2 linked regions of the Tunturibacter psychrotolerans genome follow. The protein of the gene in region 2 interacts with the protein of the main gene of each other region in a pairwise test. Links are inferred from orthologs where the notes say so. Each region holds a gene or a part of one and is shown on either strand. Other genes may lie near its edges.

Region 1 (5,876 bases), 3.6 Mb from region 2 along the record:
GTCGAGAGCGGTGTTGAACATGCCGACTGCGACTCTTCCGTCGACGAGTGGCTTGATCCATACCGAGAAATCTCCGCGCTGGTAGAGGCGGGTCGCTTGCTTTCCGAGTGAGTCCTGATCGATGGAGATCACTTCTTTGTTGAGGAGAATATTTTTGTCTTCGGGGGACATTTTGCTGAGATCGTTGCCAGCCAGCAGAGGCGCGGCGAGGAGAGCCCAGAGGCTCATGTGGGTTCGATACTCGTCTGTGGTCATGTGGCCGTTACCGACTTCGAGCATGTCGGGATCGTTCCAGTGGCCGGGTCCGGCGAAGGGGGCGAGATCGGCCTGTTCGAGGCCGATGACGGCCATGCGGCCCCAGGTGTCGTTGATGTCGTCGGTGGTTCGCCACATCTGTGCGCCAACGCTTGGCCCCCACTTCCAAGGTTCGGCGATGCCGTACTGGCAGAGGCTGTAGAAGATTGGACGGTTGGTTGCTTTGAGTGCGTCTCCCATCTTTCGATAGGCGTCGATCATCATCTTGAAGGCAGCGTCAGTGTTGCCGTTGTTCTTTGCGGTGAGCTCGCGCATGGGGTCCTGCATGGAGCAGAGGTCGTACTTGAGGAAGTCGACACCCCAGCGGGCGTACATCTGCGCGTCCTGCACTTCATGGCCGAGACTGCCTTCGAAGCCTCCGCAGGTCTTTGGTCCGGGTGAGGAGTAGATGCCGAATTTGAGGCCCCTGGAGTGGATGTAGTCGCCGAGCGCTTTCATGTCGGGGAAGCGGTTGTTGGTGTGGAGCTCTCCGTTGGCGTCGCGGGTGCCCTGCCAAGTGTCGTCGACGTTGACGTAGATGTAGCCAGCGTCGCGCATGCCGGTGGAGACCATGAGATCGGCTGCGGTGCGCACGTCGGCGTCGGTAACATGTTCCGCGAAGTGGTTCCAGCTATTCCAACCCATTGGAGGAGTTGCGGCGAGAGTGGACTGGGCGCGCAGGTTTGAAGACTGCCCGATACAAAGAAGAACGATTGGGATTAAGACAGCTTTGCGAAGAAACATCGGCACTCTCCAAATCAAGAACTCCGAGAAGGATATACCGCTAACACTCGACAATTCTCTAGTCACTTTCAGCGCGACTATGGTGTGCGAGAAATACGAGAGGGTTGCGACCGCAGAAGAGGTTGACTTTGCAGCTTAGGAGGTTTGTCGCTCCTCGCGTGTTACGGAGATTTTTTCCCAGTCTTGTGAAGGTTTTGTGGCTGGGTGCAGGGTTGGCCGAGGTTTCGATCAGATCACTTTTCGGAGCGCGTTGACGACCTTTTCGCCTGCCATCTTGACGGCGGAAGCCGCCGTTTCACCCGCCGCCATGGTGTGTGTGAGCGCTGATCTCCGTGGTGTTTTCGGTTCTTCGACAGGAGAAGTTTCGATCTCCCCGCCGAAGATCGTGTGCCCCTCTTCAAGGCGATCGAGCGCTGCGTTCAACTGTTCGACTACCGCCTCGGCTTCATCTTCGATGACGATCAGTTCCAGGTTGATCCTTCGATAAATCATATCGGTGTCCCCGTCCTGCAATTGTATGCTCGCCCTGATGACCTGGGTTAGGCAGTTTGCTGCTCCTCGAGGGTTAGGGAAAGTTCCTCCCATTCGGCAAGGAGGGTTGTGCGCTTCGCGCGGAGTTCGTCGAGTTCGGCGGCGTCTTTTTGGGACTGCTCGGCTGAGGTGAAGTTGCCTAAGCGGGCCTCTGCTTCGGCGATGAGGGATTCCAGGTGGGGGATCTCTTCTTCGGCGAAGCGGAGACGGTCTTCGAGTTGTTTGAGTTTGATGGGATTGAGGCGTTTGATTGCGTTGGCTGGCGCGTCTGGTGGTGGTGCGGGTGCTGCGACGATGGGCGCTGGCGCGATTGGGGCTGAGGTCAAGGAATTTGTGATCTGTTCGGTTACTTTTTCAGGGCCGCCCTGTTTGCGCCAGAGGTAGTCCTCGTAGTTGCCGGGGTAGATGTGGAGGCGGCGGTCTTCTACTTCGAAGACGCGGGTGGCGAGGCCGTCGATGAAGTAGCGATCGTGCGAGACGAAGAGGACGGTGCCGGTGAAGTTGCGGATGGCGTCGAGGAGGACGTCTTTGGCGCGGAGGTCGAGGTGGTTGGTGGGCTCGTCCAAGAGTAGGAAGTTGGAGGGCGAGACGAGCATCTTGGCCATCGCGTAACGGTTGCGTTCGCCGCCGGAGAGTACGCCTAGTTTTTTGAAGACATCGTCGCCGGAGAACATGAAGCAGCCGAGGAGGGAGCGGAGTTCGACGACGGGGACCTTGGGGGCGGCGCCGCTGATGTCGTCGAGCATGCCGGCGGCGGGGTCGAGGATTTTGTACTGGTCCTGCGCGAAGAAGTCTGAGAGGACGTTGTGGCCTTCGCGGATGGTGCCTGCGGTGGGCTCTTCCTGACGGCTGAGGAGGCGGATGAGTGTGGACTTGCCTGCTCCGTTCGCGCCTACGAGGGCGATGCGGTCGCCGCGCTCGATGGTGAAGCTTAGGTCGTCGAGGATGAGTTTTTCGCCGCCGGTTGGCGTGGGGTAGATCTTTTTGAGGTTGGTGACTTCGAGGACAGTGCGTCCGCTGGCCGGTGGCTGCGGGATGGAGAAGTGGATGGTGGACTCGTCTTCGGGGACCTCGATACGCTCGATCTTTTCGAGTTCTTTGATGCGGGACTGGACCTGTTTGGCTTTGGTGGCCTGGTAGCGGAAGCGGTTGATGAAGGCTTCGAGGGCGTCGATGCGGTCGCGCTGGTTTTTGTAGGCGTTCATCAGTTGGGTGCGGCGCTCATCTTTTTGCACGACGTACTTCTCGTAGTTGCCGTGATAGGTGTGCATGCGCTTGTTCCAGAGTTCGACGGTTTTGTTGACGGTGACGTCGAGGAAGTAGCGGTCGTGCGAGATGAGGATGTAGGCGTTGGGATAATCGTGGAGATAGGTTTCGAGCCAGTTGCGGGATTCGATGTCGAGGTGGTTGGTGGGCTCGTCGAGGAGGAGGAGTGAGGGCTTTTGCAGGAGAAGCTTGGCTAGCGCGATGCGCATCTGCCAGCCGCCGGAGAACTCTTCGGTGTTGCGGTCCCAGTCTTCTTTGGAGAAGCCCAGGCCGCCGAGGACTGCGCCTACTTGCGAGTCGAGGTTATAGATGTCGTGGACGTGCAGCTGGTCGGCGATGTCGGAGTAGCGCTCGGCTGCTGCGAGGTACTGCTTGGATTTGGGGTCGGCCTCGGAGAGTGTGGTGGTGAGTTCGATGGATTCGCGCTCTAGCTCGTGTAGGTGATCGAAGACGGAGAGGCACTCGGCGAAGACGGTGCGGCCGCGTAGGGCGAGGCCATCCTGCGGGAGATAGCCGAGGGTGACGCCCTTGTTGCGGGTGATGGTGCCGTAGTCGAGGGACTCGATGCCGCCGATGATTTTGAGAAGGGTGGACTTGCCGGTGCCGTTGCCGCCGACCAGACCGGTGCGCTCGTCTGGATTGATGAGCCAGTTCGCGTCTTCGAAGAGGAGTTTTTGGCCGAAGCGTTTGCCGGCTGAGGAGAGTTGGAGCATTCTTCTTCTATTTTCTCATTGCGGGGGGAAAAGCGTGTCCTGCCGGACGGCGCCCTGCGCGGGCAGCGGTCACTTCGTGACTTGTGTCCCGGTCTTGGCGGGTTAGCTGCGAGAGGCCTCCCGTTGGTCGGCTTGATTTTTTGTTTGCGACCAACGGGAGCACCAACCAAAGGGGTACACACGTCACGAAGTGACCGCTGCCCGCGTAGGGCGCTTTCCCGATGAAGTCAAAAGGAATCCGTTTGCAGGGTGAGGTTCGTACTTGGAGTGTTATGCGATCACGTTTTGCAATGCTTGTCTGTTTGTTTGGGTTTGCTGTTTCGGGCTTCGCTTCGCCAGCTGTGGCGCCAGCAGCTTTGCATTGGCAGGCTTGGTCGGATGGAGCGTTCGCGCAGGCTCGGGCAGAGCATAAGTTTGTGCTACTGGATCTCGAGGCGGTGTGGTGTCACTGGTGCCATGTGATGGACGACGTGACGTATCGCGATCCGGCGGTGGTGAGGTTGCTGAATCAGAGATATGTGCTGGTGAAGGTGGATCAGGATTCGCGACCGGATATTTCGAATCGGTATCAGGACTATGGGTGGCCGGCTACGGTGGTGTTTGCGGCGGATGGATCGGAGATTGTGAAGCGGCAAGGGTATCTGCCGCCGAAGCTAATGTCATCGATGTTGCAGGCGATTATTGACGATCCTTCTCCGGGGCCGAGCATTGAGAGCGAGGCTGCGTTTCGTCCGGCATCGGATTCGGTGATCAAGTCTGCATTGCTGGCGCGGATCGAGGCGCAGTACGAGAAGCAATATGACAAGCCAATTGGTGGGTGGGGGTTTGTGCATAAGTATCTCGATGAAGAATCGGTGGAGTATGCGATGCGGCAGGGGGCTCGGGGGAATGCGGAGTATGCGAAGCGTGCGGGGGATACGCTGCATGATGCTACGAACCTGCTTGATCCGGTTTGGGGCGGGATGTACCAGTATTCGGTGGGGCGGCATTGGACGGAGCCGCACTTTGAGAAGCTGATCTCGATTCAGGCGGATGCGCTGCGGGAGTATTCGCTTGCCTTTGCGGAGACGCGAAATCCTGAGGATTTGAATGCGGCGCAATCTGTGCATCGCTATGTTACAAATTTTCTGACTGCTCCTGCTGCGGGTGTTTTTTTTGTGTCGCAGGATGCGGATCTGCATGATGGGCAGGAGAACGAGGCTTATTTCAAGCTTTCGGATCAGGGGCGGCGGGCGCAAGGGATACCGCGTGTCGATACGCATGTTTATGCACGCGAGAATGGGTGGATGATCGCTGCGCTTTGCGATTATTACGCTGCGAGCGACGATGTTACTGCATTGGCGCAGGCGCGGAAGGCTGCGGGATGGATTGTTGTGCATCGCAGTTTGCCTGGTGGGGGATTTCGGCACGACGATGTTGATCCCGCCGGGCCTTATCTTGGCGATACGCTGGCGATGGGGCAGGCTTTTCTTGCGCTGTATAACGTTACCGGCGATCGTGGGGATTTGAAGGCTGCTGGTGCGGCGGCGGACTATATTGCGGGTCACTTTGCGCCTGCGGCGGTGGGCGGAGGATTTGTTACGGCACAGACGGCTACGGATGCTGCGTATCGGCCGCACCCTGATCGAGATGAGAATGTTGCGTTGGTGCGGTTTGCTTCGGGACTTGCGCTGGCTTCGGGGGAGGAGCGGTATCGGGCTGCTGCCGTGGAGGCGATGCGGTATCTGGCGGCGGAGTCGATAGCGTTGCGGCCGTTATCCGCTGGCGTGCTGCTTGCTAATGAGGATATGACGGAGGCTCCGATTCACGTTACGGTGTTAGGGGCCGCGTCGAATGCTGATGTGGTTGCGCTCCACACTGCTGCGTTGCGTGCGATTACGTCGCATGAGTTGATCGAGGTGCGCGATCCGGCCGATCCTGCTCCGCTGCCTACAAGCGTTACGTACCCTCCGTTGAAGAGAGCTGCGCTCTTTCTTTGCACGGCGCAGGCTTGTTCGTCGCCGATCTTTCGCGGGGAAGAGGTTCGGGGGAAGATTCAGCGGGCGCAGCTCCAGGCACAGCGTTAGGCGATGTGGCCTTCCGGCCGGGACCGCTGCGCGCGGTGCGGTCACTTCGTGACTTTTATACCCCTTCGGATGGTGCTCCCGTTGGTCGCAGACGAAGATCTTCTGTCGGCTAGTGGGAGTCCGAAAGCGAACAGTGTTTTGTGAGATTGAACAGTGAAGGGTGTGGGCGTTGTCGGTCGGATATCGCTTATGTCTTCTTGAGATTGTAGTTACGGACGTTCTTGTGGCATGTGCTTTTGGCAGGGGAATTGCACATTTCCAT
Region 2 (6,011 bases):
CGCAAGCAACAACCTCGCACGCGCCGTCGGTCCCGCGCTCGGCGGACTGATGGTTGCAGGCTTTCAGCGAGTGCACACCGGCGCGGGGTCCGTCTTCGCCCTCAACGCACTCTCGTTCGCCGGCGTTATTTGGGTCCTGGTGAACTGGAAACGTATCCCGCTGTTCAAGTCAGCGTTACCGTCCGAGCGCATTGCAGGCTCGATTCGCTCAGGGCTGCGTTACGTGCGATACGCCCCGGACCTTCAGTCCTCGCTGGTGCGGGCATTCACCTACACCTTCTTCATCTCCGCAATTTGGTCGCTGCTCGCAGTCGTCGCAAAGCGTGATCTGAAGCAAGGCCCGCTCGGTTACGGCATCCTGAACGGCTCGCTCGGCCTCGGAGCCGTCGTCGCCGCTACAACGCTCCATCGCATTCGCCAGCGATTCTCCGCAGATCAGATTCTCGCCGCATCGACGCTCTACAACGTAGTTGTGCTGCTGGTGCTAGCATTCGTACGCAGCCCTTCGATCATCATCCCCACGCTGATCCTGTCCGGCGCCGCATGGACCAGCACCATGTCCACGATCAACGTCTCGGTACAGCTTTCCGTTCCCGCATGGGTTCAGGCTCGCGCACTGGGCACCTACATGACAACCTTTCAGGGAGGCATGGCAATCGGCGCTATTCTCTGGGGTTACATTGCAGAACACACGTCAACGCCGATCGCGTTGACTACAGCGGCGTGTGGATTGCTGATCACCTTTCCATTTGCACGCAGATTTCACATCCTGCAAGGTCCGCTCCCTGACCACACACCGTATCAATGGAAGCATCCGGCGCCGCAGCTTGCACTCGACACCGAACCTTCCGACGGCCCCGTCCGCATCTCGATCGAATATCGCGTGCCGCTCGAAAACTACGCGGAGTTCACCTCTGCCATCCATCAGCTCCGAGGTGTTCGACTCCGCGACGGCGCGATCCGTTGGGGCATCTACCGTGACGCAATCGATCCTAAGCACCTTAACGAGACCTTCGTGATGGAGTCGTGGCTGGATTACCTCCGCTCCCGCGAACGTATCACAGCTGCTGACGAGACGATCCGTGCTCGCGTGCGCGCGCTGCACGAGCACGACGAGCCACCGAAGACGACCTACCAGATCTATGCCAGGGAGGTCGCGGATCCAGTACGCGAGCATTCACCGACGTCTGACGGTGCACCTTGAACTCAAAGGCATAACAGTAGAGGAGAGTATGCCCGGAATTTTACCAGGTTGAGCTAGTCGGCTGAGCCCAGGGCAAGGTCGATCAGAGTCTTTTCCTCGATCTCGTGAGCCTTTGCGGAACCAGTTGCGGGCGTTGCACTCGCACTGCGCTTGACGCTGAGTACAGCGCGGTCACCAGCCATACGTCGCAGCAACGGCATCACGTAGGAAAACGCTCCCATGTTGGCCGGCTCTTCCTGAACCCAGATGATCTCCTGCGCGTCTGGATGTTGGTCGAGGGCGGCCTGTAGTTCATCCTCGGGCCAAGGGTACATTTGCTCAAGGAAGATGATGCCAACGCTGAAGTCCTTACGCTTCTCGCGTTCGACGCGAAGATTGTGACCGATCTTTCCGCTGCAGACCAGCAGTCTGCGCGGGTCTTTCACGTCATTGTCCGGTAGCACGTTCTGAAATCGTTCGATGGCAAAATCCGCGAGTGTGGAGGAGGCATCTGGATGGCGGAGCATGCTCTTAGGAGTGAAGACGACGAGCGGCTTACGCCACGGCCGAAGCGCCTGTCTCCGCAGAAGGTGGAAGTATTGCGCGGCGTTCGACGGCTGACAGATCTGGATGTTGTCGTTCGCGGCGAGTTGTAGATAGCGTTCGATGCGTGCGCTGGAGTGCTCGGGGCCTTGGCCCTCGTATCCGTGCGGCAGCAACAAGACAATTCCAGAGAGCAAGCCCCACTTCGCTTCACTGGCCGCGATGAACTGATCGATGATGATCTGCGCGCCGTTCGCGAAGTCGCCGAATTGCGCCTCCCAAAGTACGAGAGTCTCGGGAAAGTCGCGCGAGAAGCCATACTCGAAGCCTAAGACAGCGGCCTCGGAGAGAAGTGAGTTGTACACCTCGAACTTACCCTGCTTCCGACTGAAATGGGCGAGCGGCGTGTAACGAACCTCGGTCTCGGTATCGACCATAACAGCATGGCGTTGATTGAAGGTTCCCCGCTGTGAATCCTGTCCGCTGAGGCGTACCGGAGTGCCTGCTTCCAGCAGTGAAGCGAAAGCTACGAGTTCGGCCATACCGTAGTCGAAGAGTCGCGAGCCAGCGCCCATTTCCTGACGCTGTTCGAACAGCTTCTTCACCTTGGGATGGATATGGAAGTCGTTTGGGTATGAGGTCAGCGAGGTCACAAGCGCATTGATCCGTTCGGCGGAGAGACCTGTTGGCACATCGTCCTGGGGCTCCAGTTCACCCCCTTTGTAGGGATCCCAATAAGCGGGAAGGTAGGCTAGTTGCGGCTTGTGATCGGCCTGCGTTGCCGCCTTCTGATCGTCAAGGAGTTCTTGTTGAATCTTCTGCACCTCGGCGGCGGGATCGACACCGATTTGCTTTGCGTATGACTGGTAGAGTGCGGGACGGTCCTTGATAATCGCATACCGACGAGGCTGGGTGACGGTGGGATCGTCGACTTCGCTGTGTCCATGTTTGCGGTAGCCTACGAGATCGATAACGATGTCAGAGTGGAAGCGCGTTCGATATTCCGCAGCGATTGCAGCGACTCTCACGACGGCATCTGGGTCTTCGGCGTTGACGTGGAAGATGGGAATGGGAAGACGTTTTGCAATGTCCGTGGCGAATCGCGAGGAGTTCGACTCTTCAGGGATTGCGGTGAACCCGAGGAGGTTGTTGACGATGACATGGATGGTCCCGCCGACGTTGTAGCCATGTAGCGTTGCCATGTTCAGGGTCTCGGCGAGAATGCCCTGTCCTGCAAATGCGGCGTCGCCATGAATGATCAATGGCAACACCTGATTGTTCCCGTCTTTTCCGATGCGTTCCTGCTTGGCGCGAGTGCGTCCGAGTACAACAGGATCGACCGCTTCGAGGTGGCTTGGGTTCGAAGCGAGGTGTAGCGAAATAACTTTCCCCTCGGGCGAATGATATTCGCCTGTCGCACCCACGTGATACTTCACGTCGCCACCGCCCATGGTGCTACGTGGATCGACGTCTTCGAACTTGGTGAAGATCTCCGACGGAGAACGACCGATTGTGTTCGTCATCACGTTTAATCGTCCGCGATGGCTCATTGCAATCATTGCCTTCGTAATGCCTGATCCGGCGCTCACTGCGAGAATTCGATCAAGGAATGGAATCAGTGCGGTGATTCCTTCAAGTGAGAATCGCTTAGTGCCTAGGTAGCGCGACTGAATGACCTGTTCGAAGATGTCGGCACGGATAAGCTGGGTAAGGATGAGGGCCTGATCGGGAGTCGGAGGGATCTGTTCGATGCGCTCCTGCAGCCACTGCCGCTGTTCAGGGCTCGGGATATGCATAAACTCTACGGCGATGGTTCCGCAGTAATAACCGCGCGCCTCTTTGGCGACTTCGCCCTCAGGTGCGGGTGTAGGAAATGGCTCGGGGGCAAGGTATTGGCCGAGAGGGTCAAGTGAAGCCTGCAAATATCCCCAACGCCGAAAGATGTCGAAGATTGTTTCGCGTTCGTGTTGTTCCAGTGTGGGTGTTGCTTCAGTCAGGGTCCCTGCCTTTGTAGCCATTGCTTCCTCATTTCAGATCTATTCGCGAGCCATTTTCGCGTACACTTCTATGCTAGACCTTTCGGCGGAAGGGTGCACGTGCCCTGGGGAACTCGATGAGCACGATTGACCATAAAGTTGCACCCCTCACCATCTTGGAAACAAATCAAGCTTCTGGTTCGCGATTCACTCAACGGAGACCGAGGCTCGTCGAGCTTGGGTCTTTACTTTCTGTGCAGACTCGTAAACCCCACCATTTTAGTCAGTTACTAAAAATGCCTACTGTCGCGCGTGCGCTGTTCGACGATATCCTAAGGAGTGCCCCCACCGATTTGCTTTTCGGTGCGCTGCAAGTAGTCGAACAGTTCTCCTTGAGTTGCCGTCCATCCCAAGTTGATGCGCTAAAGCTATTTGCTCTTCCGAAACATCGACACCGCTGACCGAAGTAAAACCGTTCAGACGCGGAACATGTACGAAGCTCCGCGTCCGCAGCCGAGATCAAGAATCGGCGCACCTTTGTCGAGCGCAAAATGGCGATGAATGACCGGCTCTATGTAAACGCATTCGGTCCGCGAACATCGTTTGTTCTTGGAAGGGATCGACCCTTTGCCTGCCCGCTCGTGACATACGAGAAGTACAGGCGACTTCGCCACGAATGTGGTCAATTACGAAGACCTCTGGGCTTGACGTTTCGCGAACCTTATCACGATCAGACACTTAAGTGAGTTGCGCTGCACCGAGTTGCGATTCACAACTATAGTTTAAAACATGGAATTTGTATTTCACAAGGCTTTGGTTTTGGCCTGCGCATTCAGTTGGATGAGTTTGTCGACGGGGTTCGGTCTTGCTTCCGTCGACCAAGCTCCCTCCGCTGCGCACGAATCGATTAGGACGCGTGCAAAGAGTGCAACTCCCACCGACGTGACGATTCCCGATACAGCGAAAATCGACAACCGTCCACTACCTGATATCGAGGGGTTAATGCACGCAGTGGAGACGAACCAGAGAGCAGCGGAGACAATCGAGAAGGACTATTTATACCGATCGACGTGGACGCTGAAAGAACTCGATGGGCACGGAGCGGTCAAGAAGACTGAGACAGAAGAATATGACGTCTTCTGGGTAGAAGGAGTTCCCGTTCATCGTTTGATGAAGAAGAACGGAAAAGATCTGAGCGCGGACGATCAAAAGAAGGAAAACGAGCGGATAGATAAAGAGATACTCAAGGTCAAGGAGAAACGCAGGAAAGCGGACGAGAAGGGAAAAGAGACTGGACCGCATGGCGAGGAGGAAGTTACCGTCTCGCGACTATTGGAGTTAGGCAGATTCACAAATGCGCGACGCGTGCAATGGAATGGGAGAGACACGATCGCCGTTGACTTCGCGGGCGATCCAAATGCAAAAACCAAAACCCGGTTCGAAGAGGTCATTCGAGATATGGTCGGCACAGCGTGGGTCGACGAACAGGACCAGACGCTTGTAAAGGCCCAGGGACATTTTCTAAATAGCTTCAAAATCGGCGGCGGCCTGGTGGCGAACATCCAAAAGGGGACCAGTTTCTCCATGGAGCAGCGCAAGGTCAACAACGAAGTCTGGCTGCCAGCGATGGTTGAGGGGCAAGGGGAAGCCAGAACACTTCTGTTCTTCAATTTGCATGGGAGCGTGCATGGGGTAGAGTCGGACTATCGAAAGTTCAAAGCGACTTCGACCATTGTGCCGGTAGAAAGCACAGTCCCACCGAGTCCGCCAACAAAATGACATCCTCGTCAATGCCGGCCGAGCGACGGCTTCAGAAACGCGCAAAGGGATAGCAACCGCCATCCCTTTCGCAAAACTTGGTTATTGCTGTAGCCGTAGTGCTAAAGACTAGAGAGGCTGAACGTCAGACGCCTGCCAACCCTTGGGTCCCTTTACCACGTTGAACTGTACAGCCTGGCCCTCTTGAAGGCTCTTGAAACCGTTCGAATTGATCGCCGAGTAGTGTACGAATACATCCTCGCCGTTCTGACGGCTGATAAAGCCAAACCCCTTGGCATCGTTAAACCACTTAACTGTTCCTTGTTCCATGTTCGCTATTTCCTTATTGCTATTGAATTTGCCGCCAGATCCAAATCGGGGTTCGTACAGTACGAGCTTTGCAGAAATCCAATCTGTTTCAAACGATGTGTGAAGGTTAGCACACTTGGCATTTTTTTTTTACTTAATCTCCTAAATAGTTACAGTCGCACTATTTATGGTGCAACAAATGTGAATATCCGCGCAGAAACTAGGAATTCAAGCTCAGTTGG

The links. The genes of interacting proteins can lie anywhere in the genome.
Region 1: the proteins of RBB77_RS19320 (region 2) and RBB77_RS03855 interact in binary tests that used the Escherichia coli proteins (3 or more experiments, as listed by UniProt). The link is inferred for Tunturibacter psychrotolerans from one-to-one orthologs.

The regions. Positions count from the first base shown.
Region 1 is NZ_CP132942.1:954,963-960,838, forward strand. The notes cover bases 1,064-4,037. They hold RBB77_RS03855 (ABC-F family ATP-binding cassette domain-containing protein), read right to left. Parts: upstream 3,549-4,037; coding sequence 1,578-3,548; downstream 1,064-1,577. Other genes in these bases: RBB77_RS03850 (hypothetical protein), read right to left, coding at 1,267-1,530; RBB77_RS03860 (DUF255 domain-containing protein), read left to right, coding at 3,821-4,037. In the rest of the region: RBB77_RS03845 (glycoside hydrolase family 27 protein), read right to left, coding at 1-1,038; more of RBB77_RS03860, read left to right, coding at 4,038-5,614. UniProt on the Escherichia coli protein: Genetic data indicate it may be involved in ribosome assembly or function.
Region 2 is NZ_CP132942.1:4,593,460-4,599,470, forward strand. Bases 1,002-4,110 are described here. They hold RBB77_RS19320 (2-oxoglutarate dehydrogenase E1 component), read right to left. Parts: upstream 3,745-4,110; coding sequence 1,258-3,744; downstream 1,002-1,257. Other genes in these bases: RBB77_RS19315 (MFS transporter), read left to right, coding at 1,002-1,204. In the rest of the region: more of RBB77_RS19315, read left to right, coding at 1-1,001; RBB77_RS19325 (hypothetical protein), read left to right, coding at 4,492-5,481; RBB77_RS19330 (cold-shock protein), read right to left, coding at 5,590-5,790. UniProt on the Escherichia coli protein: E1 component of the 2-oxoglutarate dehydrogenase (OGDH) complex which catalyzes the decarboxylation of 2-oxoglutarate, the first step in the conversion of 2-oxoglutarate to succinyl-CoA and CO(2).